Regions from separate parts of the Streptomyces sp. NPDC037401 genome, predicted to be linked through region 1. Evidence: riboswitches for the same ligand, from Rfam matches in the RefSeq annotation. Region 1 holds a riboswitch; the other holds the start of a gene.
The links. A riboswitch is a leader RNA that binds a small molecule or an ion and turns the genes downstream of it on or off. The one in region 1 is predicted to bind glycine.

Region 1 (15,835 bases):
TCCTTCCGGTGGCAAACCGACCGATCATGGAGCACGTGCTCAGGCTGCTCAAGCGCCATGGGCTCAGTGAGACCGTCGTTACCGTCCAGTTCCTCGCCTCACTCGTCAGGAACTATTTCGGTGACGGTGAAGAGCTGGGAATGGAGCTCACCTATGCCAACGAGGAGAAGCCACTCGGCACCGCCGGCAGTGTGAAGAACGCCGAGGAGGCCCTCAAGGACGACACCTTCCTGGTCATCTCCGGCGATGCGCTGACCGACTTCGACCTGACGGACCTCATCAACTTCCACAAGGAGAAGGGCGCACTCGTCACGGTCTGCCTGACGCGGGTGCCCAATCCGCTGGAATTCGGCATCACGATCGTGGACGAGGAAGGAAAGGTCGAGCGCTTCCTGGAGAAGCCGACCTGGGGCCAGGTCTTCTCGGACACCGTCAACACCGGCATCTACGTCATGGAGCCCGAGGTCTTCGACTACGTCGACCCCGACGTGTCCGTCGACTGGTCCGGCGACGTGTTCCCGCAGCTGATGAAGGAAGGCCGGCCCATCTTCGGGTACGTCGCCGAAGGCTACTGGGAAGACGTCGGCACCCACGAGAGCTACGTCAAGGCACAGGCCGACGTGCTCGAGGGCAAGGTCCAGGTAGAGATGGACGGCTTCGAGATCTCGCCGGGCGTATGGGTCGCGGAAGGCGCCGAGGTCCACCCCGACGCCGTGCTGCGCGGGCCCCTCTACATCGGGGACTACGCGAAGGTCGAAGCCGGCGCCGAGATCCGCGAGCACACGATCATCGGCTCCAACGTCGTCGTCAAGAGCGGTGCCTTCCTGCACAGAGCCGTCGTCCACGACAACGTGTACATCGGGCCGCACAGCAACCTCCGCGGCTGCGTCATCGGCAGGAACACCGACATCATGCGGGCCGCACGGATCGAGGACGGCGCCGTCATCGGCGACGAGTGCCTGGTCGGTGAGGAATCGATTGTCCAGGGCAACGTCCGCGTGTACCCGTTCAAGACGATCGAAGCCGGTGCCTTCGTCAACACGTCGGTCATCTGGGAGTCCCGCGGCCAGGCGCACCTCTTCGGTGCGCGCGGCGTCTCCGGGATCATCAACGTCGAGATCACGCCCGAGCTGTGCGTGCGGCTGGCGGGCGCCTACGCCACCACGCTGAAGAAGGGCGCGACGGTCACGACGGCCCGCGACCACTCCCGCGGTGCCCGCGCGCTCAAGCGGGCCGTCATCTCCGCGCTGCAGGCCAGTGCCATCGACGTGCGCGACCTGGAGAACGTGCCGCTGCCCGTGGCGCGGCAGCAGACGGCCCGGGGCAGCGCCGGCGGGATCATGATCCGGACCTCGCCCGGAGTGCCGGACTCCGTCGACATCATGTTCCTCGACGCCGACGGCGCCGACCTGTCGCAGGCCGGGCAGCGCAAGCTGGATCGCGTGTACGCGCGGCAGGAGTACCGGCGGGCCTTCCCCGGCGAGATCGGCGATCTGCAGTTCCCGTCCAGCGTCTTCGACTCGTACACGGGCTCGCTGCTGCGGCGCGTGAACACGACCGGGATCGCGGACGCCGGGCTCAAGGTGGTCGTCGACGCCTCCAACGGCAGCGCAGGGCTCATCCTGCCCAGCCTGCTCGGGCGGCTCGGCGTCGACGCCCTCACGATCAACCCCGGACTGAACGAGTCGCGGCCCACGGAGACGGCCGAGTCCCGGAGGGCCGGGCTCGTCCGGCTCGGCGAGATCGTGGCCTCCGCGCGGGCCGCCTTCGGAGTGCGCTTCGACCCGGTCGGCGAGCGGATCTCGCTCGTCGACGAACGCGGGCGGATCATCGAGGACGACCGCGCGCTCCTGGTCATGCTCGACCTCGTCGCGGCCGAGCGGCGCAGCGGCAAGGTGGCCCTGCCCGTGACCACCACCCGGATCGCCGAGCAGGTGGCGGCGTACCACGGCACGCAGGTGGAGTGGACGACGACCTCGCCCGACGACCTGACCCGGGTGGGCCGCGCCGAGACGACGATCTTCGGTGGCGACGGGCGGGGCGGTCTGATCATCCCCGAGTTCAGCAGCGTCTTCGACGGCGCCGCGGCGTTCGTCCGGCTGATCGGGCTGGTCGCGCGGACCCAGCTCACGCTGAGCCAGATCGATGCGCGGATACCGCGTGCGCACGTGCTCAAGCGCGATCTGGCGACGCCGTGGGCCGTCAAGGGCCTGGTGATGCGGCGGGTGGTGGAGGCGGCCGGAGACCGGCACGTGGACACCACCGACGGAGTGCGGGTGGTCGAGGCCGACGGCCGGTGGGCCCTGGTGCTGCCGGACCCGGCGGAGGCCGTCACCCATCTGTGGGCCGAAGGCCCCGACGACGCATCCGCGCAGGCACTGATCGAGGAGTGGTCGACGGTCGTCGAGGGCGCGGGCCACTGACCGTTCGCTGATCGCCGACCGAGCGCCCCGGGCACCCCGAACGTCGAGGGGTGTCCAGGGCGCATTCGGTGTCTCCCCATCCGACATGCGACGATGTGCCGCATGTCGCAGCCGCCCCCCAACCGGAGCTCGGCCACCCCGCCGGCGCGCCCGGACGCCTCCATGTCGCTGCTGACGCACGTGATGGACCACAGCCTCGACGAGGGTTATGCCGAGGCCTCGGCCCGCCGCGCGGCAGAGGGCACGACCGGGCTGCCCCGGACCCTCAAGGCGAAACTTGCACTCGCCGCAGGGCTGGTACTCGCCGCGATGGTGGTCACGCTGGGCGCCGCGGAGGCACGGATAGCGGCCCCGGTGATCGCCAAGGAGCGGCAGGAACTGATCGACCGCGTGGAGCGGGCCGGTGCGACCGCCGACGGGCTGGAGCGGGAGATCGAGCAGCTGCGCACCGACGTGGCCGACCGGCAGCGCGAGGCCCTCAAGCAGCACGGCGGCGACCAGGGCGAGCTGGTGGCCCTGCTGTCCGGCGCCACCGAGGTGCAGGGCCCGGGGATCAAGCTGGTGGTCGACGACGCGAAGGACGCGGAAGCGGGCGGTGGCGGGCCGCGCGAGAACTCGGGCTTCGCCGACACGGGCCGGGTGCGCGACCGGGACATGCAGCGGATCGTCAACGGCCTGTGGCAGTCGGGGGCGGAAGCCGTCTCCATCAACGGGCAGCGGCTGACGTCGCTGTCGGCGATCAGGGCGGCGGGTGACGCCATACTGGTCGACAACAAGCCGCTGGTACCGCCGTACGAAGTGCTGGCGCTGGGGGACAAGAACCGGCTCGGCACGGAGTTCCAGGACAGCGCCGACGGGCAGTACCTGCACGTGCTGAAGGAGAACTACGGCGTCCGCTACAGCGTCTCCCCGGAGGACGGGCTGCGGCTGCCCGCCGCGTCGAGCCTGATCGTACGTACAGCAGAACCGAAGAAGGGTGCATCGTGATCGCGGTACTGGGCCTCGTGGTCGGAGTGGTGGTCGGACTGCTGGTCCGGCCCGAGGTGCCGGCGGTGGTCGAGCCCTATCTGCCGATCGCCGTCGTGGCCGCTCTCGACGCGGTGTTCGGTGGTCTGCGCGCCATGCTCGACGGGATCTTCGTCGACAAGGTCTTCGTGGTGTCGTTCCTGTCGAACGTCGTCGTGGCGGCGCTCATCGTCTTCCTCGGCGACAAGCTCGGCGTCGGTGCCCAGCTGTCCACCGGTGTGGTCGTCGTCCTCGGCATCCGCATCTTCTCCAACGCCGCGGCCATCCGCCGGCACGTGTTCCGGGCGTGAGGCCGATGAACGAGAACAACCAGCCCGACCCCGGCCGGGCCGAAGGGCCCGACGCGCGGCAGGAGCCGCCGCAGCCCGCATCGCAGCCCGCACCGGAGCCTGCGCCTGCGGAGCCCGTGGTGACCGGCCGGCAGCGGCTCGCCGCCGGCCTGTGGCCGCCGCGGGTGACCCGGGCCCAACTGATCGTCGCCCTCCTGCTGTTCGTGCTGGGCCTGGGCCTGGCCATCCAGGTGCGTTCCACCAACGACAGCAGCGCGCTGCGCGGGGCCCGCCAGGAGGACCTGGTGCGGATCCTCGACGAGCTCGACGGCCGCACCAAGCGGCTGGAGGACGAGAAGCAGCGGCTGGAGGAGCAGCGCAAGGAGCTGGAGACCAGCTCGGACCAGGCCGAGGAGGCCCGGAAACAGACCGTCGAGAAGGAGCGTCAACTCGGCATCCTGGCCGGTACGGTGGCGGCGGAGGGGCCCGGGATCACGCTGACGGTGTCCGACCCCAAGCACCTGGTCCAGTCGGACATGCTGCTCGACGCGATCCAGGAGCTGCGGGCCGCGGGGGCCGAGGCCATCCAGGTCAACGGCGTGCGGGTGGTCGCGAGTACGTACTTCTCCGACGAGGACGGGGGAGTGGGTGTGGATGGTAAGAAGATCACACAGCCGTACGAGTTCAAGGTCATCGGCAGGCCGCAGGACCTGGAGCCCGCTCTGAACATCCCCGGCGGGGTGATCCAGACGCTGGAGAAGGAGCAGGCCACTGCGAGCGTCGTACGCTCGACGAAGATCGTCGTCGATGCCTTGCGGGCGGCGAAGCAGCCTGACTACGCTCGGTCGTCATCGTCATGACGCAGAGCGGTGACGGGAGGCCCTCACGTGCGCGATTGCTTGCGGGGGGTCGGCGCGCCGAACGAGCGGTGCGTGGTGGAAACTGTCTGGTGGTTACGGACGTTGTGAGAATGTCCGGGTCGGCAGGTGTGTGCATTCAGGGTTCGTCCTGCCCCACGGGCGGGTCTGTTTCGGTCAAGGGGAATCGCCCGTGAAGTTGTTTGAGAAGTTGTTCGGCAAGAAGTCACGCGAGGACAGCGCGAAGCACCGTGCGTCGCGGCACGGAGACGCGGAGGCACAGGGCGACCGCCCGCTGTTCCGCGACGAGGTCGCGGGGGCTGGTGACAATTCGGGCGGGTACGGCGCGTCGGCTGTTGACCCTGCCGCGTCCGGACGCATAGGTTTCGGGGAACCATCAACCTCAAGTGCGGGTGGAGAGTTTCCCGCCGACCCGTACGCCACCAATGCCTCCGCGGGGCAGCCGCGGCGCGAGGAGCCGTCCATGTCGGCCGTCCAGGTGTGCAGCAGGTGCGGGCACCGCAATGGTGCGGACAGCCGCTTCTGCTCCCACTGCGGGGCGCCGCTGCGGCCGGGCCTGACGCCGGAGCGTGCTTCGGAGACCACGTCGACCATCTCGATCTCCGGGCTGGAGGCCTACGAGGCCGAGGTGACCGGTCAGCACGCCGCGCCTTCGCTCTCTCCCGAGGCCCAGGCCGCGGTGGACGCCCTGCCGCCGGGTTCGGCTCTGCTGATCGTCCGGCGCGGGCCGAACTCGGGCAGCCGCTTCCTGCTCGACGGCGAGCTGACGACGGCGGGCCGGCACCCGCAGAGCGACATCTTCCTGGACGACGTGACGGTCTCCCGGCGGCATGTCGAATTCCGCAGGGGCCAGGACGGCCGTTTCACCGTCGCCGACGTCGGCAGCTTGAACGGCACGTACGTCAACCGCGAGCCGATCGACTCGGTTCTCGTCAACAACGGTGACGAAGTGCAGATCGGCAAGTACCGACTGGTCTTCTACGCGAGCCAGCGAGGCATCTGACCCGGCAGGGAAGGTCCATGCTGCTTACCCCGACGGGCGGTGCCGGAAACGGCACCGCCGGCTCGGCCGGGCGGCTGATGAGCATCGGCACGGTGCTCAACCAGCTGCGCGACGAGTTCCCCGAAGTCACCATCTCCAAAATCAGGTTCCTGGAGGCCGAGGGGCTCGTCGAGCCCCGGCGAACGCCTTCCGGGTACCGCAAGTTCAGCCCGCAGGACGTCGAGCGGCTGGCCCGGATCCTGCGGCTCCAGCGCGACCACTACCTGCCCCTGAAGGTGATCCGCGAGCAGCTCGACGCGCTCGAGCGGGGCGAGCAGGTGCGCATCCCCTCCCCGTCGCCGCAGGGCGACCCGGCGCTGTCCGCTGCCGGGCACGCGGAGCCCGAACGGCCCACGGTGGCCCGGGTCGGGCGCGCCGAGCTGCTCGCCGCCGCGGAGGTGGACGAGGTGCAGCTGGTCGAGTGGGAGTCGTACGGGCTGCTCGCCGAGGCGCCGGGCGGCGGTTTCGACGCCGAGGCGGTGACGGTCGCCAAGCTGGTGGCCGACCTCGGGCGGTTCGGTCTGGAGCCCCGTCACCTGCGGGCCATGAAGGCCGCCGCGGACCGTGAGGCCGGTCTGGTCGAGCAGGTCGTAGCACCGCTGCGGCGCCACCGCAATCCGCAGACCCGGGCCCATGCCGAGGCCACCATGCGGGAGCTCGCGGGACTGTCCGTACGCCTGCACGAAGCGCTGGTGCAGACCGCTCTCGGGGTCCGTCTGCACTGACCCGGGACGAGCCCGACTACCCAAACCTGCCGGGCAGGTCCTAGGGTTGCTGTGTGAACGAGCTCGACGTTGTGGGTGTCCGGGTCGAAATGCCCTCGAACCAACCGATCGTGCTCCTGCGTGAAGTGGGAGGCGATCGGTACCTCCCGATCTGGATCGGTCCTGGGGAGGCGACTGCGATCGCCTTCGCCCAGCAGGGCATGGCCCCTGCCAGGCCCCTGACCCATGACCTCTTCAAGGACGTGCTGGAGGCCGTGGGCGAGGAGCTCACCGAGGTGCGCATCACGGACCTGCGGGAGGGTGTCTTCTATGCGGAGCTCGTCTTCGCCAGCGGCGTGGAGGTCAGTGCGCGTCCGTCCGACGCCATAGCGCTGGCGCTGCGCACGGGAACGCCGATCTACGGCAGTGACGGGGTGCTCGACGACGCCGGCATCGCCATCCCCGACGAGCAGGAGGACGAGGTGGAGAAGTTCCGCGAGTTCCTCGACCAGATCTCGCCCGAGGACTTCGGCACCGGCAATCAATGAGCCCGTCCTCAAGGGCGTTCTGAGGTCATTCGAGTAGCCTTTCCCCGCAGAGGGGCACGGGAAACCACTCTCAGGGTGATTATCACTCGGCGTGCCGAGTGTGGCGATCGTTGACGCACCCCTGGTGACTGCCTACCGTCGAGATGGCAGGTCAAGGACGGAGGGTCGGCGTGAGAACCAGCGGCGACGGAACGACCGGGGGCATCCCCGCGCGCAGTCCGGCGGAGAGCGGTCCGTATCCGCTGCACGGCAGTACGGTCGGTCCCGTGCGCCGTCAGCCGGAGCCGGCGGTGGTGAACGGCGACCCCGCATCGGAGGAGATCGGCTACCGGGGGCCCACGGCGTGCGCCGCCGCGGGGATCACGTACCGGCAGCTCGACTACTGGGCCCGGACCGGGCTGGTGGAGCCGAGCGTGCGCCCGGCGTACGGCTCGGGCACCCAGCGTCTGTACAGCTTCCACGACGTCGTTGTGCTGAAGATCGTCAAGCGGTTCCTGGACACCGGCGTCGCGCTCCAGAACATCCGCACGGCGGTCCGCCACCTTCGCGACCGCGGCTTCGCGGACCTGGAGCGCATGACGCTGATGAGCGACGGCGCGACCGTGTACGAGTGCACCTCGCCCGACGAGGTCGTCGACTTGCTTCAGGGCGGCCAGGGCGTCTTCGGCATCGCGGTCGGCGTGGTGCGGCGCGACGTCGAGAGCGCTCTCTCGCAGCTCCACGGCGAGCGGGTCGACACCGGCGAGACGCTGATCCGGCCCAACCCCACCGACGAGCTCGCCAGGCGCCGCAACCGGGCCGGCTGACCCCCCGGGGCGTTGTCAGTGGCGTAGGGCAGCATCAGAAGTGTGAGATCCGCGCCGACGATCCTGCATCTGGACATGGATGCCTTCTTCGCCGCCGCCGAGCAGGCGGCGAAGCCGAGCCTGCACGGAAAGCCCGTGATCGTCGGCGGGCTCGGGCCCCGCGGAGTGGTCGCGACCGCCTCGTACGAGGCGCGGCGGTTCGGGGTGCACTCCGCGATGCCGATGGCGCAGGCGCGGAGGCTGTGCCCGAACGGCGCGTACCTCGTCCCCCGCTTCTCGCTCTACCGGTCGGTCAGCGACCAGGTCATGGCGCTGCTGCGGGAGCTGTCCCCGCTCGTGGAGCCGCTGAGCCTGGACGAGGCCTTCGTGGACCTGGAGGCCGGCGGCACAGCCCACGACGCGCAGAGCGCGCGGGCGGCCGGGATGCGGCTGCGGGCGGACATCCGGGCGGCGACCGCGCTGAGCGGCTCGGTGGGGCTCGCGGGCTCGAAGATGCTCGCCAAGATCGCCTCCGAGGAGGCCAAGCCCGACGGGCTGGTGCTGATCGAGCCGGGCAGCGAGCGGGAGCTGCTCGCCCCCATGCCGGTGCGGACGCTGCCGGGGGTGGGGCCGGCCACCGGGGACCACCTGCGGCGCGCGGGCATCACGACGGTGGGGGAGCTGGCCGAGGCCGGCGAGGACGAGCTCGTTCGGATGCTGGGCCGCTCGCACGGGGCGGCGCTGTACCGGATGGCCCTCGGGCTGGACGACCGTGCCGTGGTCGCCGAGCGGGACGCGAAGTCGGTGTCGGTCGAGGACACCTTCGACGTGGACCTGCACGACCGGGTGCGGATCCGGACCGAGGTCCAGCGGCTGGCGGACCGGTGCGTGGGGCGGCTGCGGGGCTCGGGGCACTCCGGGCGCACGATCGTGCTCAAGGTGCGGCGGTACGACTTCTCGACGCTGACCCGCTCCGAGACCCTGCGCGGGCCGACCGACGATCCGGCGGTGGTACGGGAGGCGGCCGCGCGGCTGCTGGACGCGGTCGACACCACGGGCGGGGTGAGGCTGCTGGGCGTGGGGGTGTCGGGGCTGGCGGACTACACGCAGGAGGATCTGTTCGCGCAGGCTGCCGGGGACATCGCGGCCCGTGCGGCGGAAGGGGCTCCAGAGGGCGCTGGGGCGGGGCGTACGGAGGATGCGGCGGAGGCCGCGGCACAGGAGCCCGCCCCCGTGGTGGAGCGCCGCTGGGCGGCCGGGAGTGACGTCCGTCACGCGCAGTACGGACCCGGATGGGTCCAGGGCAGCGGCGTGGGGCGGGTGACCGTGCGCTTCGAGGAGCCGGGCTCGGCTCCGGGCCGGGTCCGTACCTTCAAAGTCGACGATTCCGACTTGGAGCCTTCGGACCCGCTGCCGCTGGTGGCTCAGTCCTCGTCGGTGCTCAGCCGGCCGAAATCGCGGTCCGGCGGCGGGGGAGCGGCGGCCGCGATGTCGCCGGGCAGCGCGACGTCGAGCCCGTAGTGGTGGTAGAGCTGGAGCTCCTGCTCGGGGGAGAGGTGGCGCCCCACTCCGAAGTCGGGCGCATCCTTGATGAGAGAGCGTTCGTAGGGCACCCGCAGGGTTTCTCCCACCATCTCGCTGGGTTCCAGCGGGACGAAGGCGTCCCTGCTGAAGAGCCCGGTGCGGACGGCCGCCCACTCCGGTTCCCCGGTCGCGTCGTCGAGGTACACCTCGTCGACCGTGCCGATCTTGTTGCCGTTGCGGTCGAACGCCTTGCGGCCGATCAGGCTGCGCGGATCGATATCGGTCTGCACGGTCCCTCCATTTGGTCGCAACTCCTCCGTTATGACTACGAAAGTGCATTTTTCAAGTGGGGGCCACTTGAGCGAGGCCCCACGAACCTCGCTGGTAGTCTGGTTTACGGCTGCTGACCCTGTGCGGGAGAGCCCGTCCGAGTGAGTTCGTCATGAGCCTCTCGGTGGCGCCGAAGGAGCAACTCCTCCCCGGAATCTCTCAGGCACACGTACCGCACGGACGAGGCCACTCTGGAAAGCAGGTCGGGCGTCGGAGCGGTGTTCCGGAACCCTGCCTCACCGACGGTGAAAGCCGGGACTCACGGGCGACCCCCACGAGACCCGGTGAAGCTCTCAGGTTGAGATGACAGAGGGGGAGGCCGTCCGGGTGCCCGCGTCGTGGCACCCCTCGTAGGTCGCGAGACCAGGAGGCCTCCGCCATGACCGCCCACCGTATTCCGCTCTCCCAGCTCGAGAGCGGCATCCCCTTCGAGCAGCGCCACATCGGCCCCGACGCCGAGGCGCAGGCCAAGATGCTCGCGCAGGTCGGCTACGGCTCGCTCGACGAGCTCACCGCTGCCGCGGTGCCGGACGTGATCAAGACCGCGGAGGCCCTGAACCTCCCCGGCGCCCGTACCGAGGCCGAGGTCCTCGCCGAGCTGCGCACCCTCGCCGCCGGCAACAAGGTCCTGTCTTCCATGATCGGCCTGGGCTACTACGGCACGTTCACTCCGCCGGTGATCCTGCGCAACGTCATGGAGAACCCGGCCTGGTACACCGCGTACACGCCGTACCAGCCGGAGATCTCGCAGGGCCGCCTCGAGGCGCTCCTCAACTTCCAGACCGTGGTCGCCGACCTGACGGGCCTGCCCACCTCGGGCGCCTCCCTCCTCGACGAGGGCACCGCGGCCGCCGAGGCCATGACGCTGGCCCGCCGCGTGGGCAAGGCCAAGGGGAACGTCTTCCTCGTCGACGCCGACGCCCTGCCGCAGACCGTCGCCGTGATCGAGACCCGCGCCGAGCCCATCGGCATCGAGGTCGTCGTCGCCGACCTGTCCGCGGGCATCCCGGCCGAGGTCGCCGAGCGCGGCGTCTACGGCGTGCTCATCCAGTACCCGGGCGCCTCCGGTGCGGTCCGCGACATCAAGCCGCTGATCGACGAGGCCCACGGCCTCGGCGCGATCGTCACCGTCGCCGCCGACCTGCTCGCGCTGACGCTGCTCACCTCGCCCGGCGAGCTGGGCGCGGACATCGCCGTCGGCACCACCCAGCGCTTCGGCGTCCCGATGGGCTTCGGCGGTCCGCACGCCGGCTACATGGCCGTGCAGGACAAGCACGCGCGCTCCCTGCCCGGCCGCCTCGTCGGCGTCTCCGTCGACGCCGACGGCAACCGTGCCTACCGCCTGGCGCTGCAGACCCGCGAGCAGCACATCCGCCGCGAGAAGGCGACCAGCAACATCTGTACCGCGCAGGTGCTGCTCGCCGTCATGGCCGGCATGTACGCCGTCTACCACGGCCCCGAGGGGCTGCGGACGATCGCCCGCCGCACCCACCGCTACGCCGTCCTCCTCGCCGAGGGCCTGAAGGCCGGCGGCGTCGAGATCGTGCACGACGCCTTCTTCGACACCCTCACCGCGCGCGTCCCGGGCCGGGCCGCCGAGGTGGTCGCCGCCGCCCGCGAGCGCGGGGTCAACCTCTTCCAGGTCGACGCCGACCACGTCTCGGCCGCCTGCGACGAGACCACCCTGCGCGCCGACGTCGAGGCCGTCTGGGCCGCCTTCGGCGTGAGCGCCGACATCGAGGCGCTGGACGCCGCCGCCGCGGACTCGCTGCCCGAGGCGCTGCTGCGCTCGGACGAGGTCCTCACCCACCCGGTCTTCCACCAGCACCGCTCCGAGACCGCGATGCTGCGCTACCTGCGCAAGCTCTCGGACAAGGACTACGCGCTGGACCGCGGCATGATCCCGCTGGGCTCCTGCACCATGAAGCTCAACGCGACCACCGAGATGGAAGCGGTCACCTGGCCCGAGTTCGGCCAGCTGCACCCGTTCGCCCCGGTGGAGCAGGCGCAGGGCTACGCCACGCTCATCAACGAGCTGGAGGAACGTCTCTGCGAGGTCACCGGCTACGACAAGGTCTCCATTCAGCCGAACGCCGGTTCGCAGGGTGAGCTGGCCGGTCTGCTCGCCGTACGCGCCTACCACCGCGCCAACGGCGACGAGCAGCGCACCATCTGCCTCATCCCGTCCTCGGCGCACGGCACCAACGCCGCCAGCGCCGTCATGGCCGGCATGAAGGTCGTCGTCGTCAAGACCGCCGACGACGGCGAGGTGGACGCGGACGACCTGCGCGCCAAGATCGAGCAGTACCGCGACGAGCTCGCCGTGCTGATGATCACCTACCCGTCGACGCACGGTGTGTTCGAGGAGCACGTCGCCGACATCTGCGCCCAGGTGCACGACGCCGGCGGCCAGGTCTACGTCGACGGCGCCAACCTGAACGCCCTGGTCGGCCTGGCCAAGCCCGGTCACTTCGGCGGCGACGTCTCGCACCTGAACCTGCACAAGACGTTCTGCATCCCGCACGGCGGCGGTGGTCCGGGCGTCGGCCCGGTCGGCGTTCGCGCGCACCTCGCGCCGTACCTGCCGAACCACCCGCTGCAGCCGACCGCGGGCCCGGAGACCGGTGTCGGCCCGATCTCGGCGGCCCCCTGGGGCTCGGCCGGCATCCTGCCGATCTCCTGGTCGTACGTGCGCCTGATGGGCGGCGAGGGCCTCAAGCGCGCCACGCAGGTGGCCGTGCTCGGCGCCAACTACATCGCCAAGCGCCTGGAGCCGCACTTCCCGGTGCTGTACACGGGCCCCGGCGGGCTGGTCGCGCACGAGTGCATCATCGACCTGCGCCCGCTGTCGAAGGCGACCGGCGTCAGCGTCGACGACATCGCCAAGCGCCTGATCGACTACGGCTTCCACGCCCCGACCATGTCCTTCCCGGTCGCCGGCACGCTGATGATCGAGCCGACCGAGTCCGAGGACCTCATCGAGCTGGACCGCTTCTGCGACGCGATGATCGCGATCCGCGGCGAGATCGAGCGGGTCGCCTCGGGCGAGTGGCCGGCGGACGACAACCCGCTGCACAACGCCCCGCACACAGCGGCGGCGCTGGGCGGCGAGTGGGACCACCCGTACACCCGTGACGAGGCGGTCTTCCCGGCGGGCGTGACCCCGGCCGAGAAGTACTGGCCGCCGGTGCGCCGCATCGACGGTGCCTTCGGGGACCGGAACCTCGTCTGCTCCTGCCCGCCGCTGGACGAGTACGACAACTGACCCATGCAGTACGGCCGAGGGGCCGGTACGGGGAGTGTTTCCCGTACCGGCCCCTCGGGCTGTTCCGTGCCTCTTGTCGTGCCCTGTCGTCGCGCCTGCCCGCGGGCGCCGGTCGTGCCGTGCCTCAGGCGGCCTTCATGACCTGAGAGGCCGCCAGCGGGCGGTGCGGTGCGATGATCTGGCCGTCCGGCAGCAGCTCGCCGGTGTCCTCGAAGAGCAGGACGCCGTTGCACAGCAGGCTCCAGCCCTGCTCCGGGTGGTTGGCCACCGGCTGCGCGGCCTCTCGGTCGGCGGAGTCGGCTGACGGGCAAGGTGGCTGGTGCTGGCACATGGATGCGTTCTTTCGCTGCGGTGTGGTGAGAGTGCTGCGGCTCGATGCGGCGTTCATGGCCGCCCCCCGTATCGTCAATCGGTCGGTCGGAGACCAGTGTTCCCCTGCGGCGGTCGATCCGCAGGGATTTCCCGGTAGCTGTCCTCACCGATTGATGACGCATCACTCGTGCGGGCGGTTCAGTTCAACTGCCCTGTCTTTTCGGGTGGTTCGGCGGTGGCCCGTCCGGGCTAGTCCGAATGGCGTAGCCGTCAGGCCGGGGTGGCCAGGGCCGGCGGGGTCAGCCGGTGCGTGAGCACGGGCAGCAGTTCGGAGACCGGATGCGGCCGGTACGCCGCGATGCCGGGCGGGGCGGGAGCCAGCGGGACCAGCAGGTCCGCGGCGGCCGGCAGTCCCGCGGCGGCGTCGGCGCCCACCGCGCGGTGGAGCCACAGCGTCAGCATGTAGAGCTCGGGCACGGACAGCAGCCGGGGCTGGAAGTCGGCGCTCAGGGACTCCGCCTGCCGCAGTGCGCGCTCGGTCGCGGCGACGTACGGGCCCTCGAAGAAATGGGAGAACGCCCAGCCGTCCGCAGTGAGCCGGGTGTCCGCCGCCGCCACGAAGCGGTCGCCGCTGCGGATCAGGAACCGCCAGCCGGACAGCCGGGTGCGCGGCGGCCTGGCGCCGGCGGTGCGGGGGACGTTCAGCCGCTCCAGGACGTGGACGGGGAGCGGGAGTTCCGCGCTCAGCGGGCCGTGCAGGGCCCGCAGGGCGGGGGTGTGGGCCTCATGGACGGCCATGGGGGAACCGAGTGCCGCGAGAACGCTGCGCAGGGCGGGCGCGGGGGCCGGAGGGACATGCAGCGGCATGGTGGGTCGCCTCTCACTTGGGAGACCTGTGGAAACGGGGGGAGGTGCGGACGACGCTGTCGCATTCTGGGGCCAGAGGGGGGCGGAGGGGCAATGGCCGCGCGCCAACTCTCTGCCTTGATTGCGGAGTTTATACGACATGTGTTCACGCAGTGTTTCGGCTAGCCGTCCCGGCTATTGCCGACAAGACGCATACCGGACCCGCTGTCGTGGATTCCATGCCGACGGGGCGCGGGATTGCCGCGCTGACCTCGGAGGTTACCGGAAGGCTGCTCGGCTGGAAAGCTCCGGTATTGAGAGCGCGGCACGCCCGGCCGGAATGTTCACTCGGGCCCATGCAATGTGAATATGCCGACGCGCCGCTTCGGCCAAACCGGCGCGCGCTCCCCGGCGCTCCGGTCACCGGCGCGTTATCGATCACTGCGCCGGGGCATCATCGACCGTAACGCTGCCCCCGGGGTTCCGGGGGCAGTCCAGTCGAGGAGGGACGCTTCGATGGGGGAGAAGATCGTGGCAGGCGAATTCGACCTGTCCGATCGGCAACGGTATCGGAGGAAGCTTCACGAGTGCCTGGAGGGGCTGGGGCGGCTTCTGGCGGAGAAGAGGTTCGACCGGCCGAGGAATCTTCTGGGGCTGGAGATCGAGCTGAATCTCGCGGGTTCCGACGGACTGCCGAGAATGATGAATGCGCAAGTTCTGGACCGGATTGCCAGCTCCGATTTCCAAACGGAACTCGGGATGTTCAATCTGGAGGTCAACATTGTTCCGCACCGGCTCGGGGGGCGGGTATTCGACCAGCTCACCGAGGAGCTGCAGACCGGACTCGGCTATGCCCACCGGATGGCCGAGGAGATCGAGGCCGGTGTGGTGATGATCGGGATTCTGCCGACCATCGCCCATGCCGATCTGGTCTCTGCGAACCTCTCCGACGTCGACCGCTACACCCTCCTGAACAACCAGATCGTGCTGGCCCGCGGGGAGGACTTCACCCTCGACATCGATGGCGTGGAGCGGCTGACCTGCACGACCACCTCGATCGTGCCCGAAGCGGCCTGCACCTCGGTGCAGTTGCACCTCCAGGTCACCCCCGGGCGGTTCCCCGCGCTGTGGAACGCCGCGCAGGCGGTGACGGCCGTGCAGATCGCCGTCGGTGCGAACTCGCCGTTCCTCTTCGGCCGGGAGCTGTGGCGGGAGTCCCGGCCGCCGCTGTTCCAGCAGGCCACCGACACCCGTCCGCCCGAGCTCCAGGCCCAGGGGGTGCGGCCGCGCACGTGGTTCGGCGAGCGCTGGGTGGAGTCGGCGTACGAGCTGTTCGAGGAGAACGTCCGCTATTTCCCGGCGCTGCTGCCGATCTGCGACGAGGAGGAGCCCCTGCGGGTGCTCGCCGAGGGCGGGGTTCCCCGGCTCCAGGAGCTGGTCCTGCACAACGGCACGGTGTACCGGTGGAACCGGCCGGTGTACGGAGTCGCGGACGGCGTCCCGCACCTGCGGGTGGAGAACCGGGTGCTGCCGGCCGGGCCCACCGTCGTGGACGTCGTCGCCAACGCCGCTTTCTACTACGGGCTCGTGCGCGCCCTGGCCGAGGAGGCCCGCCCGGTGTGGACCCGGCTGCCGTTCGCGGAGGCCGAGGCGAACTTCGACGCGGCCTGCCGGTACGGCATCGAGTCCCGGCTGCGCTGGCCGCGCCGGGGACGCGGCGGCGGGCTGGTGAGCGTACCGGCGGTCCGGCTGGTCCTCGACGAGCTGCTGCCGATGGCGGCGGCCGGGCTCGACGCGTGGGGCGTCGAGCCGGCCGACCGGGACTTCTACCTCGGCATCATCGAGGAACGCTGCCGGCGCCGGGTCAACGGCGCGACCTGGCA
Region 2 (15,835 bases), on a different contig from region 1:
ACGAGCTGACGGGTGTAGTAGCGGGAGAAGTCCCACATGAAGCCGTAGTAACCGCGCTGCGGGTCCCACGAGTCGGCGTCCTGCGTACCGACGAACTTCAGCTCGCCGCCCTTCTTGTCCGAAGGGTTGGCGACCTTGTTGATGCCGGCGTTGAACGCGGCACCGCCCTTGCCGCCCTCTTCGTTCTTCTTCTCGCTACCGCCACAGGCGGTGGCCGTCAGCATGGCCGCGAGCACGACGGCCGTGCCAGCGGCAAGCCTGCGCTTCGACGTGCGGTGGGTAGTCACGATGCTCGCAACCTCCGTTGTAGTTCCGGCCTCTGGGAGCCGATGTTCCGGTGTGTACTGCTGGTCGCTAGCGCGCGCCCTTGGGGTCGAGGGCGTCGCGGACGCCGTCGCCGAAGAGGTTGAACGCCAGCACGGTGATGAAGATCGCCACGCCAGGGAAGATCAGGAAGAGCGGATCGTCCTGGTACGTGCGCACGGCCGTCGCGAGGGTCTCGCCCCACGACGGGGTCGGCGGCTTGACACCGACACCGAGGAAGCTGAGCGCGGCCTCGGTGAGCACGTTGGTGGGGATCATCAGCGTCGTGTAGACGGTGATCGGCGCCACCAGGTTGGGGAGCAGCTCGCGGAAGAGGATGTACATCCGGCCCGCTCCCAGGCTGCGCGCGGCTTCGACGTACTCCCGCTCGCGCAGTGACAGGGTCTGGCCGCGCACGATGCGTCCGATGTACGGCCAGCCGAAGAAGCCGATGACCAGGACCAGGACGGCGATGCGCAGGCCGGAGCCCTCGAAGCCCCACAGCTTGCTCGGGATGACCGAGATGAGGGCGATGATGAAGAGCAGGGCCGGGAAGGCCAGCAGCAGGTCCATGACCCGGCTGATCGCCGCGTCGACCCAGCCGCCGAAGTAGCCGGCCATGACACCGAAGAAGGTGCCGAGGGTGACCGCCACGAAGGCGGACAGGAACGCCACCAGCAGGGAGATGCGGGCGCCGTAGACGATCCGGCTGAAGACGTCGCGGCCGTTGACCGGCTCGACGCCCAGCAGGAAGTCCTTGCTGATGCCGCCGTACTCGCCCATCGGCAGGCCGAGCAGCGGGTCGAGGAGGTCCTCGTGCAGCTCCTCCGGCGGGTGGCCGAACGCCTTGACGATCAGCGGCGCGAAGATCGCGACGAGGACCAGCAGGAGGACGACGACACCGCCGGCCAGCGCGACCTTGTCACGCTTGAGCCGGGTCCAGGCGATCTTCCACGGGGAGCGCCCCTCGATCGCCTTCGGCGGCTGGTCGGCGGCGACAACGGCTGCGGGCTCGTCCGTGCTCGTGTCGTGCAGTGGTGCCGTCATCGTGGTGGGGACCCCTCTCGGCCGACGATGGCCGGCCCATGCCCGCCGCTGTAGCGGCTTGGTTCACATCGGTGTCGCTGATGGTGCGAATTGCGTCTGAAGTGCACCGGAAGAGCTGGTGGTTACGGGATTGACCGGCCTTCGGTGGGGGGAGTCTTCATCGGGCTCCGGATCACCCGCCAGACCTGCCGGTGAATGGATGCGCAACCGTGATGTGGCTTACTGCCTTCCGTTATCCGAACGGACCGATCAGCTCAGCGGTGCAAGACGTCCTGTTCAGCGCGGAACGGACATTGACCCCAACCCCGTTTTTGCCGAGGTGAATTGGGGCCTGCGGACAATTCACCCACAAGCGGGATTTGGACGTACTGTCCAGTATTCGGTCAGGCGGAGCGAATGCAGCGCGGATCGGTTCCGGCCCGGCCGGAACCGGCGGCGGCCGGCCCAGACCGGCCGCCGCCGGAGTTCGTGCACGGGTTGCGGGTGGGTGTCATGGGGTTCCCCTGGGGTCGCCGGTGCGGGCACCGGGCGGAGCGCGGCGGGCGGAGCGGCCCCGGAAAGGGGATCCGGGGCCGGGGGCGCGGCCCGTGCCCCCGTCGGCCGCGCCCCCGGGACGACTCTCCCGCGGCCGGGCGCCACGCTCCACGTTTTCGTCACGGCTTAATCCACCGCCGCGGAGCGGGGCGCGAACCCGCCGTTGCCGCCCCGCCGGGCGGCTGCCTATGCTCCGCCGGTGATCGAGATTCGGCTCGCCACCAGTGACCTGACCCGGATCCGGTTCGCCCGGTCGCCGCTGGAGGAGCTGGTCCACAGCGTCCCGGTGCTCGCCGGCACCCGGCAGCCGGCCGTCCACCGGCCCTGGGTCGCGATGACCCGGCCCCGGGTCGCGGACCTGGACCTGCGCGTCCTGCTCGCGCTCGCGCGCGGTCCGCGGTTCCTGCCCGATTTCCTCGCGCCGCCGCCCGAGCGCCTGACCGGCTCCTTCGCCGACGAGCTGGCCGCGGTGACCGCCACCCCGGCGGACGAGGTGCGCTCCTCGCTGGACGAACTGCGCGACGCCGAGGGGCTGGTCCCGCCGCTGCTGCGCCCGCTGTACGAGGACCCCGACCGCGAGCTGGTCCGGCTGGCCGGCACCCTCTCCGCGTACTGGAAGGCCGCGATCGAACCCGTGTGGCCGCGGGTGCGGGCCCTGCACGACGCCGATCTCGCCCACCGGTCGCACCAGTTGACCACCGGCGGCCTGGCCAGGGTGTTCGCGGACCTGCACCCGCAGGCGGAGTTCGCCGGCGACCGGCTGCGCATCGACAAGCCGCAGCACTCGGCCTTCCGCGACGCCTGCGGCACCGGACTGGTGCTCGTGCCCTGCGTCTTCGCCTGGCCGAATCTGTTCGTGCTGCACAACGAGCCGTACCAGCCGACGCTGGCCTACGCCCCGCGCGGGATCGGGACCCTGTGGGAGGGCACCTCGCAGGCGGCCGCGGAGCCCCTCGGCGACCTGCTCGGCCGCAGCCGCGCCGCGCTGCTGGCCCATCTGGACCTGCCGGTGTCCACCACCCAGCTCGCGGCCTACCTGAACATGAGCGCCGCGGCCGTCAGCCAGCACCTGGGCGTGCTCCGGCGCTCCCGGCTGGTCACCTCGCAGCGCTCGGGCCGCTGGATGCTCCACCGGCGCACCCCGCTGGCGAGCTCGCTGCTCGCCGCCGGCGAGGAGTAGCCCGGCAGGCGGTCCCGGCCGCCGGCTTCCGTCCGGGCCTAGAAGGACGTGCCCTGGGCCTCGCGGTCGTAGAACGGGCGGGTCTGGGCGCGCAGCCACATCGCGACGGGGTCGTGCTCGTCGGCCAGGGCGACCGTCGAGACCGGCAGCCCGTCGGGCACCGCGCCGATCGCCTGCCGCATCATCGCCCGCGCCGATTCCACGGCCGCCGCGGAGCCGTCGTAGAGGTCGAGCCCGATGGCGAGGTACGCCGTGCCCAGCGCGGGCTGCACCCAGACGCGGCGCAGCGAGCGCACCGCCGGGGTGCGGTGGGCGTGCTGGGTGAGCAGGGCGTAGAACTGCGGCAGCTCGATCGCGGGCTCCGACAGGCGCAGCGGCCCGGCCGGCATCCGGTCCAGGCCGGTGGCGATCCGCCGCAGGTCGGCCCACGGGATGCCGACGCCGCCGCCCTGGGCGTGCGGGTTGAGCCAGATGCCCCACCGGTCCGGGTAGAGCGCCCGGGCGACGCCCCGGCCGGAGACCACCTCGTACGCGCGGCCCCAGCCGCTCGCCGCGAGCTCCTGCGGGGAGGTCACGCAGGGCGCGTAGCCCAGCCCGTCGACCTCCATGCCGCCGTACTGCGCGTCCGGCGCGCCGGACTGCCCCTGCCAGAGCAGCATCCACAGCTGCCCCTCGGCGAGGGCGTGCAGGAGCGCCTCGTAACTCTCGTAGCGCCCGGGCGTCACCTGGCGCAGCATCTGCTCGAGCTGCCCGGCCGCGGCCGTGCCTGACGCACTCACCCGGTACCCCTCTTCGTCCTCGTCCGCCCGTCGTGACGCATTCCGGCCGTCCGCCGACAAGGGTGTCGGCACGGGTGCGGCCAGGAAATGTAACCAGCTTAAAGGCGGCTACGGCAGGTAGAAGGGGCGGACGTGTTGCGCCATCCAGTCGGCCACCGGATCCTGGGCCGCGTCGAGCAGCAGCAGGGTCACCGGCCAGCGCGGCTGGAACCTGCCCAGCGCACGGGACAGGGCGTCCATCGGGGCGTTGCGGTCGGCCGCCTCCCAGCCCGTGAACTGCACGCCGACGAACAGCACCGGATCGCCGCCCTCGATGCTCGCGAGGCAGCGGCGCGCCGAGGCGACCACGCCGGTGGCGCGGAACTCCTCGGCCGCGGCGGAGAGGAAGTCGACCGGGTCGTCCTGCCAGTCGGGTTCGTAGAGCCGGACCCGGCCGCCGGTGGCGGGGCCGTCGAGCGAGGTGCGCCCGGTGCGGCACAGCTGCGCCACGGCGTCGGGGGGAAGCGGTACGCCGACCGCGCCTTCGGGGTTGACGGCGATGCCGAGCTGCGGGGGCAGGCCCCGGGCGAACTCCACGGCCGGGGCCACCGCGAAGGGCATGTGGGCCCCCGCGCACTGCGTGAACTGCTGCTGGGAGCTGTACACGGGCACGTAGGCGGCGCCGCCGATGTCCATGGTGGGCAGGGACAGGCTCGGGCTGTCGGGTCCGCCGCCGGCGGGCAGCGGCACCCAGATCTGGCTGCGGCCGAGCACTTCGAGGATCCGGCCGCCCGCGGCCGGACTGCCGAGGGAGGCCGCGAGGGTCTCCTCCAGTTCGTTCGCGGGCCAGCCGTCGCCCGCGCCGCCCCCGTACGTGCTCGCGTTCGTCCCGTCCTGCATGTTCACCCGCGCCCTTTCCCCACTGCCGACGTGTAGACCCTAGAGGGTGCCGTGCGGGCGTCCGGGGCGGGTTTCGGGGGCGAAGCCGATCGACGTGAGGCCGGCGGCCGCCGCGCGGTCCAGGAGGACCACCGAGGCGCAGCCGGCCGGCAGCCGGCCCTGCTCCGCGGCGCCGAGGAGCCGCGCCACCGTGGCCCGGTGGCGTCCGAAGGCGTACGCGGAGACCCCGCGGCCGCGCGCCGCCTGGCCGGACAGGGCTTCCGCGGGGGTCGCGTCGAGCAGCAGCAGGTGCAGGTCGCGGCCGCGGGCGCGGGCCGCGCGGGCCAGCAGGGCGCGGACCCAGGCCTGGGTGCCGCAGTCGTGGACGACCACGCTCTGGCCCGCCCGCAGGGAGCGCCACAGCCCGGCGTAGTGCGCGATCCGCACCAGGGGGCGGTAGACGGCGTACGGCAGCGCGGCCGGGGTCCGGGCCTCCCAGCGCTCGCGGGCGTCCTGGGAGTCGATGCCGCCGCTGCGCACGGCCCGCTTCATGAGGGTGCTCTTGCCGCTGCCGGGCAGCCCGGAGACCACCACGACGTCCCCGTCGGCGAACTCCAGCCGCGCGGGGCCGCGGCCCGCGCGTCCGCGCAGGTCACGGACGTGCCCCGCCCCGGCGGGGCGGGCCGTGCCGAAGGGCCCCCGGTCGCGTGCACCGGGCTGGACCGGTACGCCCGCGGCCGTACCGGCCGCACCGGTCCCTGCCAGGGCTCCGAATCTCCGCACAGTGATCGCCTCCCCTTGTCGGGCCACCAGGACCCACCATGCCCACTGAGTGTAAAGAGACGGTAATGCGCCGCCCACGGTTCCGGCCGGGTTCGGCCCGTGCAATGATGTGCGCGCCATGCTGCACGACCAACTGCATAAAGGCCGCTTGAATCTGCGCGGGAGAGTTCCGCAGCCGTCCGTATGACGGACGCCTGCCGGACGCCGAAGGAGCAAGTCCCTCCCTTGAATCTCTCAGGCCCCGTACCGCGCGGGCGAGGCACATCTGAAAAGCGAGGCGTGCGGTTGTCACGAGCCGCCGGCTCCACCCAAGGTGCAAGTCACTTCCGTATGCACGTACGGTCGTGATGAACCTCTCAGGTTCCGATGACAGATGGGGAGGAAAGTCCTCAGCCCGTCGCGGACCCGCCTTGGAGAGCCAGCCTTATGACGAACAGCCCCCGTCTGACCGCCCTTGACGCCGTGCACCGTGCGCTCGGTGCGACCATGACCGACTTCGCCGGCTGGGACATGCCGCTCCGCTACGCCAGCGAGCGCGACGAGCACAACGCCGTCCGCACCAAGGCCGGCCTGTTCGACCTCTCGCACATGGGCGAGATCACCCTGACCGGCCCGGAGGCCGTCAAGGCCCTGGACTACGCACTGGTCGGCAACATCTCCACCGTGGGCGTCGGCCGCGCCCGCTACACGCACATCTGCCAGGAAGACGGCGGGATCGTCGACGACCTGATCGTCTACCGCCTCGGCGAGACCGAGTACATGGTCGTCGCGAACGCCTCCAACGCGCAGGTCGTCCTCGACGCCCTGACCGCGCGCGCCGCCGGCTTCGACACCGAGGTCCGCGACGACCGCGACGCCTACGCGCTGATCGCCGTGCAGGGCCCCGAGTCCCCCGGCATCCTCGCGTCCCTCACCGACGCCGACCTGGACGGCCTGAAGTACTACGCCGGCCTGCCGGGCACCGTCGCCGGGGTCCCCGCGCTGATCGCCCGTACCGGCTACACCGGTGAGGACGGCTTCGAGCTGTTCGTCAAGCCCGAGCACGCGGTCGAGCTGTGGACGGCCCTGCTGAAGGCCGGCGAGGGCGTCGGCCTGGTCCCGGCGGGCCTGTCCTGCCGCGACACGCTGCGCCTGGAGGCGGGCATGCCGCTGTACGGGCACGAGCTGACCACCGGCCTGACGCCGTTCGACGCGGGCCTGGGCCGGGTCGTGAAGTTCGAGAAGGAAGGCGACTTCGTCGGCCGCGCGGCCCTGGAGGCCGCCGCCGAGCGCGCCGCGGACAACCCGCCGCGCAAGCTGGTCGGCCTGATCGCCGAGGGCCGCCGCGTCCCGCGCGCCGGTTTCCCGGTCGTCGCGGACGGCGCCGTCATCGGCGAGGTCACCTCCGGCGCCCCGTCCCCGACGCTGGGCAAGCCGATCGCCATGGCGTACGTCGACGCGGCCCACGCCGCGCCCGGCACCTCCGGTGTCGGCGTCGACATCCGCGGTACGCATGAGGCCTACGAGGTCGTGGCGCTGCCGTTCTACAAGCGGCAGAAGTGACCTTCCGGCACCTCCCGCACGACCTCTGCAAGACCACTGTCCGCATGCACTCCCCCGTATCCAGGAGAATCAGGTCATGAGCAACCCCCAGCAGCTGCGCTACACCAAGGAGCACGAGTGGGTGTCGGTCGCCGAGGACGGCGTCGCGACGGTCGGCATCACGGAGTTCGCGGCCAACGCGCTCGGTGACGTCGTCTACGCCCAGCTCCCCGCGGTGGGCGACACCGTGACCGCGGGCGAGACCTGCGGCGAACTCGAGTCCACCAAGTCGGTCAGCGACCTGTACGCCCCGATCACCGGCGAGGTCGTCGAGGCCAACCAGAACGTGGTCGACGACCCGGCGCTCGTGAACACCGCCCCCTTCGAGGGCGGCTGGCTGTTCAAGGTGCGCGTGGCGGAGGAGCCGGCCGACCTGCTCTCCGCCGACGAGTACACCCAGTTCGCGGGCTGACCACACCTAGAGGGAATCCGATGTCGCTTCTGAACACCCCCCTCCACGAGCTGGACCCCGACGTCGCCGCCGCCGTCGACGCCGAGCTCCACCGCCAGCAGTCGACCCTGGAAATGATCGCCTCGGAGAACTTCGCTCCGGTCGCGGTCATGGAGGCCCAGGGCTCGGTCCTGACCAACAAGTACGCCGAGGGCTACCCCGGCCGCCGCTACTACGGCGGCTGCGAGCACGTCGACGTGGTCGAGCAGATCGCGATCGACCGCATCAAGGCGCTCTTCGGCGCCGAGGCCGCCAACGTGCAGCCCCACTCGGGTGCGCAGGCCAACGCCGCCGCGATGTTCGCGCTGCTGAAGCCGGGCGACACGATCATGGGCCTGAACCTCGCCCACGGTGGTCACCTGACCCACGGCATGAAGATCAACTTCTCCGGCAAGCTCTACAACGTGGTCCCGTACCACGTCGACGAGTCCGGCCGGGTGGACATGGCCGAGGTCGAGCGCCTCGCCAAGGAGACCAAGCCGCAGCTGATCGTCGCCGGCTGGTCCGCGTACCCGCGCCAGCTGGACTTCGCCGCCTTCCGCCGCATCGCGGACGAGGTCGGCGCGTACCTGATGGTCGACATGGCGCACTTCGCCGGTCTGGTCGCCGCGGGCCTGCACCCGAACCCGGTGCCGCACGCCCACGTCGTCACCACGACCACGCACAAGACCCTCGGCGGTCCGCGCGGCGGCGTGATCCTGTCCACGCAGGAGCTCGCCAAGAAGATCAACTCCGCGGTCTTCCCGGGTCAGCAGGGCGGCCCGCTGGAGCACGTGATCGCGGCCAAGGCCGTCTCCTTCAAGGTCGCGGCCTCGCCCGAGTTCAAGGAGCGCCAGGAGCGCACCCTGGCCGGCGCGAAGATCATCGCCGAGCGCCTGGTGCAGGACGACGTCAAGGCCGTGGGCGTGGACGTGCTGTCCGGCGGCACCGACGTGCACCTGGTCCTGGTGGACCTGCGCAACTCGGAGCTGGACGGCCAGCAGGCCGAGGACCGGCTCCACGAGGTCGGCATCACGGTCAACCGCAACGCCATCCCGAACGACCCGCGGCCGCCGATGGTCACCTCGGGTCTGCGGATCGGTACGCCGGCCCTGGCCACCCGCGGCTTCGGCGCGGAGGACTTCACCGAGGTCGCGGACATCATCGCCGAGACCCTGAAGCCGTCGTACGACAGCGAGTCCCTCAAGGCCCGCGTCTCGACGCTCGCCGCGAAGCACCCGCTGTACCCGTCGCTCTAGCGGCACTCAGGTCAGACGCCCGAAGGGGTCCGGTAGCCTGCCGTCTTCCAGGCCCGGACCCCTTTTCGTGACCTCTTCACGGCCACTGTCCCTCCCCTCCGCGACGGCGCGGAGCCCGGGGAGGCACCGGCGGCCGGCGAACGTGAGCTGTCCCACGCCTGACCCCCAGGCCCCGCTCGACAGCCGAGGCGTTCACCTCGGCACGTTAGGCTCGTCTGTCGGACAAAATCCGCTTACGTCCCACTTCTCCTGCCCCTCCCGCCCCACGAGCTGACAAGGGAGTCCGCCAGTGGCCATCTCCGTCTTCGACCTCTTCTCCATCGGCATCGGCCCGTCCTCCTCCCACACCGTGGGCCCGATGCGGGCCGCCCGCATGTTCGTGAACCGGCTGAAGAAGGACGGCGTCCTCGCCCAGACCGCGTCGGTGCGCGCCGAGCTCTTCGGCTCCCTCGGTGCGACCGGCCACGGGCACGGCACGCCCAAGGCCGTGCTGCTCGGCCTGGAGGGCCACTCCCCCCGGACCGTGAACGTGGAAACCGCCGACGACGAGGTCGAGCGGATCCGGCAGAGCGGCCGGCTGCGGCTGCTCGGCGCCGAGATAGGGGACGTGCACGAGATCGCGTTCGACGAGCCGAACCAGCTGATCCTGCACCGCCGCCGCTCGCTGCCGTACCACGCCAACGGCATGACCCTCTTCGCGTACGACGAGTCCGGCGCCCCGCTGCTGGAGAAGACGTACTACTCCGTCGGCGGCGGCTTCGTCGTGGACGAGGACGCGGTCGGCGAGGACCGGATCAAGCTCGACGACACCGTGCTGAAGTACCCCTTCCGCTCCGGTGACGAGATGCTGCGGCTGGCGCGCGAGACCGGCCTGTCGATCTCCTCGCTGATGCTGGAGAACGAGAAGGCCTGGCGCACGGAGGACGAGATCCGCGCGGGCCTGCTGGAGATCTGGGGCGTCATGCAGGCCTGCGTGCAGCGCGGCATGTCCCGCGAGGGCATCCTGCCGGGCGGCTTGCGGGTCAAGCGGCGTGCGGCCTCGACCGCCCGCCAGCTGCGCACCGAGGGCGACCCGATGATGCACCGCAGCGAGTGGACGACCATCTACGCGATGGCGGTGAACGAGGAAAACGCCGCCGGCGGCCGGGTGGTGACCGCTCCCACCAACGGCGCTGCGGGCGTGCTCCCGGCGGTGCTGCACTACTACATGAACTTCGTTCCGGGCGCGGACGAGGACGGCGTGGTCCGCTTCCTCCTCGCCGCCGGCGCGATCGGCATGCTGTTCAAGGAGAACGCCTCCATCTCCGGCGCCGAGGTCGGCTGCCAGGGCGAGGTCGGCTCGGCCTGCTCGATGGCGGCCGGCGCCCTCGCCGAGGTGCTGGGCGGCACCCCGGAGCAGGTGGAGAACGCCGCCGAGATCGGCATGGAGCACAACCTGGGCCTGACCTGCGACCCGGTCGGCGGCCTGGTCCAGATCCCGTGCATCGAGCGCAACGGCATGGCGGCGGTCAAGGCCGTCACGGCGGCGCGGATGGCGATGCGCGGCGACGGCAGCCACAAGGTCTCCCTCGACAAGGTCATCAAGACCATGAAGGAGACGGGCGCCGACATGAAGGTCAAGTACAAGGAGACGGCGCGCGGCGGTCTCGCCGTGAACGTCATCGAGTGCTGAGGAGCCGCTCCCTGCGGTTCGCTTCCCGGCAGTCCCCAGCACCCGGAGGGGCCCGGCACGGCGTGCCGGGCCCCTGGGTCGTATCGTCGAAGTCCCGCCCGCCCGTGCCTGGCTGCGTGCGGCGGGCTCCGTCGTCGCTTCCCTCGGGGGGATCCACCGTGTCCGGACACCGTCGTCTGTCGAAGCGCGGCCGCCGCGCCGCCTGGGCCGCCGCCGGCGCCGCCGTGCTGCTGGGCGGGGGCGTCACCGCGCAGGCCGTGACCGGGGCGGCCGGCACGGCCGCCCCGCCGGTCGCCCTGCCCGCGCCCAGCGTGTACACCGGGCGCGCCTTCGACACCTGCACCGCTCCGTCGCTGCCCGCGATGAAGGCGTGGAAGACCACGGGCTTCTACGGGGCCGCGGCCGTCTACTTCGGCGGGAAGAACCGGGCCTGCGCCCAGCCGCAGCTGACGCGCTCGTGGGTGAAGTCCGTGGACGCCGCGGGCTGGAAGCTGGTCCCGCTGTACGTGGGCGCCCAGCCGCCCTGCCAGACGCGGATCGGCCGGGAGAAGTTCACCGCGGCGAACGCCGCCTCGGTCGGCACGGCGAACGGCGCGGACGCCGTCGCGCGGGCCGGCGCCCTCGGCATGAAGTCCGGCAGCGCCCTGTACCTGGACATGGAGCCCTTCGACATCGCGGACACGGCGTGCGTGAACGCCGTGCTGACGTACGTGCGGGCCTGGGACCGGGCCGTGCACGCCAAGGGCTACTGGGCCGGGTACTACGGCTTCCGCAGCAGCAGCGCCGCCGTGGTGGCGACCGCGCGGGACCGCCGGGACCTGCCGGACATCCTCTGGTACGCGCTGTGGAACAAGGACAAGACCACGACCCGCGACTGGCCCTGGGACAAGGCCCTGTACACGGGCCACCGCCGGGCCCACCAGTACTGGGTGAACAGCAAGGAGACCCGGGCGGGGTACACCCTGACCGTCGACCGCAACGACTGGGACGCCCCGGTCGCGGTGATCGCCCGCTGACGGGGAGAGCCGGGAAAACAATCCCGCCGGCGGTGCAACCGTACGGGTGTGAGGAATGTCTCTTCTGATGACACCATTGTCCCCGTCTCAGGAAACCGGGGGGACGTCATGCCTCACCGTTCCATCCACCGTCAGCGTCTCGTGGCCGTGGCCACGGGAGTGCTGCTCACCGCCGGTGTCGCGCTCGCGGCCCCGGCCTCCGCGGCGGCTCCGGCCGCCGTCACGCCGAAGCTCACCACCGCCACCCAGACACCGCTCGTGGTCAACGCCCGCTGGGGCGGGCACTGCACTTTCGACCGCGTCGTCATCGACGTGAAGGGCTACATACCCTCCGTCACCGTCAAGCGGGTGGCCGAGCTGCGGTACGACGGATCCGGCAAGAAGGTGCCGCTGGCCGGGAAGTACTTCCTGGAGATCCGGCTGAACCCGGCCCAGGCGCACAACGACGCCGGCCAGTCCGTCTACAAGGGCCCCAAGCTGATCAAGATCTGGCTGCCCAAGCTCAAGGGGCTCGCCCTCACCGGCGACTTCGAGGGGTACGTGACCTTCGGGGCCGCCTTCAACACCAAGCCCCAGTTCAGCACGTTCAAGCTGCACAACCCGGAGCGCTTCGTCCTCGACGTCAAGCACGCCAACGTCTGCTGACGGGCGGCGCGGGTGCGGGGCCGGCGCTCGCCGCCCCCGCACCCGCCCGGCGCGGCTCAGCCCGCCGGGCGCAGCCGCATCGCGGTCGGGTCGCCGTCGCCGAACCAGTCCTGTACGCAGGAGTACCGCCCCGGGGCCGCGGCGCCCACCAGGCCGAGGCAGGCGCCCAGCGCCCGCTGCCCGAAGGCATTGGGGTGCATGGACTCCTCCGGCGTGCCCTGGGTGTTCGCGTAGTCGAGGAAGCGGAACCACTCGTGGCTGCGGGAGTCCGGGCCGCTGCGGCCCACCTGTTCCACCCCCACCGAGCAGACCTCGTGGCCGGCCATGGTCTCGCGCAGGTCCAGGTAGTCGCTGCCGCTCGCGACGGCCACCGACTTCACCATGCCGGCGATCTGCGGGACGAGGGTGAAGGCCGCCCAGGTCGCGTCCCGGTCGTTGAAGGGGCAGCCGTCCTTGAACATGCGGTCCGAGTCGCTCTCGCGCAGCCGGAACCACTCCCCGCCGGGGATCGGCGAGGGGTAGGACTGCAGGACGAGCCGGTAGTCCCCGTCGGCGTAGCCCGCGTCCCGCATCGTGGCCCGGATGCCGTCGACGACGGCCGTCACCCGCGCCTTCACCCCGGGCATCTTCCGGTCGGCCACGGGCGCCTGCTTCTTCCAGCAGAGCCGGGCGAAGTACCAGTCGTACGCACAGTCGCCGATGATCTGCCCGAAGCCGAGGTCGTTCCCGCCGACGGACAGCGCGATCAGCCTGACCCGCTTGGTACGGGCGATCCCGGCCAGCCGGTCGGTCTGGGGGGCCTCGCCCTGGAGGGACTCGCCGCCGTCGGCCGCGCGCAGGACGTGCCGGGTCTCGGCGCCGGAGCACGCGAGGTTGATCCGCTCGTCGATGCCGGGCAGCGGGGCGGTGGCGATCTCGGAGACGTCGGAGCGGTGGCAGCCGCCGACCGCGGCCGTACTGCCGTAGACGCGCGCCGGGTCGTAGTGCGATCCGGCCGTCCAGGCGCGGTCGGTGCCGTTGCGGCTCCGGTCGTAGCGGTCGGTGTTGCCGAGCCAGCGGCCGCCCTCGCCGGAGATGAAGCTGTCGCCCATGGCGACGGCGGCGGTGGGGCGCGGGTCGTCCGCGGCGGGCGCGGCCCGGGACGGGGGCGCGGTGAGTCCGGCGAGTCCGAGGAGTGCGAAGGTCAGGAGCGCGGCGCCGTAGGGGGCGGTGCGCCTGCGGATGCGCATGACGAGATCCTCTCGGGGAGTGGGGGGTGGAGCGGCCGGGCAGACGTTACGATCGGCCGCCACCGCTGTGCCCCGCGTCCGCCACGCGCATGCCACTCGTCCGCCACCGTCGTCGTGCGAGGTGTCGCCCATGCTGGAGTTCCGTCTCCTGGGTCCGGTCGAAGTGACCCTGGACGGCGTGCCGTTGGAGCTGGGGGGCGGGCCGCGCGGGCGGCGGGTGCTGGCCGCGCTGCTGCTGGAGGCGGGGCGGGTGGTCCCGGCGGCCGGGCTGGCCGCGGCGGTCTGGGAGGACCCGCCGGCCACGGCTCGCGAGCAGCTGCAGAACGCGGTGTCGGCGCTGCGCAGGCGGCTGCCGGCCGGGGTGCTCGCCCGGGTGCCGGCGGGCTTCGTACTGGACCCGGGCGCGGCCGAACACGCCCTGGATGCACGCCGGTTCGCCGAGCTGCGGGCCGAGGCGGGTCCGGCGGACCCGGCACCGGCGCAGGAACTGCTCTGCCGGGCGCTGGAGTTGTGGCGCGGCGCGGCGCTGGGCGGCCTGCGGGGCCGGATCTTCGAGGCGGCGGCGGCCCGGCTGGAGGAGGAGCGCCTCGACTGCCTGGAGCGCCGGGTGGCGGCGGATCTCGCGCTGGGCCGGCACGCCCAGGTGTGCGGGGAGCTGGCCGCGCTGGCGGCCGCGCACCCGCTGCGGGAGCGGCCGGCGGAGCTGCACGTGCTGGCCCTGTACCGGTCGGGGCGGCGCCCCGAGGCGCTGGCGGCGTTCGACCGGGTGCGCCGCGCGCTGGCCGCCGGTTCGGGTCTCGATCCCCGCCCGGAGCTGCTGGCCCTCCACGCGGCCGTGCTCGCCGACTCCCCCGCCCTGCAGTGGCACCCGCTCCCCGCCGCGCCCGGGGCCGCGACCCCGGGCGTCCGGGACGCCGCGACCGGGGCCCGGCTCCCGCAGGCGCCGGACACCGGCGGGACGGGCAGGGCGGACAGTCCGGGAAGCGCGGGCGAGTTCGCGGGGCCCGGGGCCCGGCCGGCGCAGCTGCCCGCGCGGGCGGTGGCGTTCGTGGGGCGGGAGCGCGAAGCCGACGCGCTCGGCAGGGCGTTGCGCGGGGGCGGGGAGGGGGTCTGCCTGGTCACCGGGCAGCCGGGGGTCGGGAAGACCGCTCTGGCCGTGCGGGCCGGGCATGCCGTCCGGGGGGCGTTCCCCGACGGGCAGCTGTTCGTCGACCTGCGGGGCGCGGACCCGGAGCCCGCCGACCCCGCGGAGGTGCTCGCCGGTTTCCTGCGGGCCCTCGGGGTGGACGGGCGGGCCGTACCGGCCGACCCGGGCGAGCGGGCGGCGCTGTACCGGAGCCTGCTGGCCGGGCGCCGGATGCTCGTCGTCCTCGACAACGCCGCCACGGAGACGCAGGTGCGCCCGCTGCTGCCCGGCGCACCGGGCAGCGCCGTGCTCGTCACCAGCCGCCACCGCCTCACGGGCGTCGACCACCGGCTCTGCCTGACGCTCCCGCTGCTCGACGAGCGGGCCGCGCTCGGCCTCCTGGACCGGGTGGCCGGGGGCGGCCGGGTGGCCGCCGAGCGCGGCGCCGCCCGGGAGCTGGTCCGGCTGTGCGGCAACCTGCCGCTCGCGCTGCGGATCGTCGCCGCCAAGCTCGCCGCCCTCCCCCACCGGGACCTCGCGGCCTTCGCCACCCGGCTCGGCGACGAGCAGGCCCGGCTCGACGAACTGGGCGTCCGCCCGGGCCTGCTGCTCAGCTACCGGGCCCTGCCCGCCGACGCCCGCGCGCTGCTGCGCGGGCTTGCCCTGACGGCGGCGCCCGAGGTGACCGGCTGGGTCGCGGCCGCCGTGCTCGACCGGCCGCCGACCGCCGCCGAACGGACCCTGGACACCCTGGCCGAGGCCCACCTCCTGGAGGTGGCCGGCCGTGACGAGGCCGGGCAGCTCCGCTACCGGCTGCACGACCTCGTACGGGCCTTCGGCCGGGAGCAGAGCCGCGGAGAGGGCCGCGAGGAGGGCGAGGAGGGCGGGGGGAGCCGCTCCGACACCGCCGCGCTGGAGCGCGTACTGCGCTGCTGGGTGACCCTCGTCCGTGAGGCGCGGCGGGCGCACCAGGGGCTGGACCGCCCCGGGCTGGCGCGCCGCACCCCGGCGTACGTGCCGGACCCGGCCGTGCTGGAGCTGCCGCGGGCCGAGCCCGTCCGCTGGCTCGGGGCCGAGCGGGAGGCGCTGGTGGCGACCGTGCGGCAGGCCGCCGCGGTCGCGCCGGCGGTCTGCTGGGAGCTGGCGGCGGCGGGCGAGTACCTCTTCGACCTGCGCAGCGACCTGACGGGCTGGCAGACCACCCAGGAGCTGGGCCTGGCCGCCGCGCGGACCGCCGGGGACCGGGACGGCGAGGCGCTGATGCTGGTCGGGCTGGGCCGGCACCGGGCCACCCGGGAGGAGTGGGGACCGGCGCGCGCGACACTGGAGGCCGCCGAGCGGGCGTTCGGCGCGCTCGGGGACGCGCACGGGGCGGCGTACGCGGGCTGGGTGC

Region 2: another riboswitch for glycine. It lies ahead of gcvT (glycine cleavage system aminomethyltransferase GcvT); the one in region 1 lies ahead of gcvP (aminomethyl-transferring glycine dehydrogenase).

What each region holds. Positions count from the first base shown of each region.
Region 1 covers NZ_JBVJWO010000061.1:4,628-20,462, reverse strand. Annotated here, with positions in the region: gene ACZ7H1_RS36405 (sugar phosphate nucleotidyltransferase) at 1-2,423, shown strand, start outside; gene ACZ7H1_RS36400 (DUF881 domain-containing protein) at 2,517-3,410, shown strand; gene ACZ7H1_RS36395 (small basic family protein) at 3,407-3,739, shown strand; gene ACZ7H1_RS36390 (DUF881 domain-containing protein) at 3,745-4,578, shown strand; gene ACZ7H1_RS36385 (FHA domain-containing protein) at 4,661-5,599, shown strand; gene ftsR (transcriptional regulator FtsR) at 5,617-6,363, shown strand; gene ACZ7H1_RS36375 (bifunctional nuclease family protein) at 6,417-6,890, shown strand; gene ACZ7H1_RS36370 (MerR family transcriptional regulator) at 7,061-7,696, shown strand; gene ACZ7H1_RS36365 (DNA polymerase IV) at 7,739-9,196, shown strand; gene ACZ7H1_RS36360 (PRC-barrel domain-containing protein) at 9,100-9,489, opposite strand; glycine riboswitch at 9,604-9,714, shown strand; glycine riboswitch at 9,715-9,849, shown strand; gene gcvP (aminomethyl-transferring glycine dehydrogenase) at 9,909-12,794, shown strand; gene ACZ7H1_RS36350 (DUF5999 family protein) at 12,919-13,125, opposite strand; gene ACZ7H1_RS36345 (hypothetical protein) at 13,377-13,973, opposite strand; gene ACZ7H1_RS36340 (glutamate-cysteine ligase family protein) at 14,469-15,835, shown strand, end outside.
Region 2 covers NZ_JBVJWO010000002.1:244,602-260,436, forward strand. Annotated here, with positions in the region: gene ACZ7H1_RS02640 (ABC transporter substrate-binding protein) at 1-287, opposite strand, end outside; gene ACZ7H1_RS02645 (ABC transporter permease) at 355-1,350, opposite strand; gene ACZ7H1_RS02650 (ArsR/SmtB family transcription factor) at 2,084-3,064, shown strand; gene ACZ7H1_RS02655 (enhanced serine sensitivity protein SseB C-terminal domain-containing protein) at 3,103-3,843, opposite strand; gene ACZ7H1_RS02660 (enhanced serine sensitivity protein SseB) at 3,952-4,722, opposite strand; gene ACZ7H1_RS02665 (AAA family ATPase) at 4,762-5,484, opposite strand; glycine riboswitch at 5,634-5,743, shown strand; gene gcvT (glycine cleavage system aminomethyltransferase GcvT) at 5,911-7,026, shown strand; gene gcvH (glycine cleavage system protein GcvH) at 7,103-7,477, shown strand; gene glyA (serine hydroxymethyltransferase) at 7,498-8,754, shown strand; gene ACZ7H1_RS02685 (L-serine ammonia-lyase) at 9,044-10,426, shown strand; gene ACZ7H1_RS02690 (glycoside hydrolase domain-containing protein) at 10,585-11,442, shown strand; gene ACZ7H1_RS02695 (AMIN-like domain-containing (lipo)protein) at 11,551-12,087, shown strand; gene ACZ7H1_RS02700 (SGNH/GDSL hydrolase family protein) at 12,144-13,316, opposite strand; gene ACZ7H1_RS02705 (AfsR/SARP family transcriptional regulator) at 13,447-15,835, shown strand, end outside.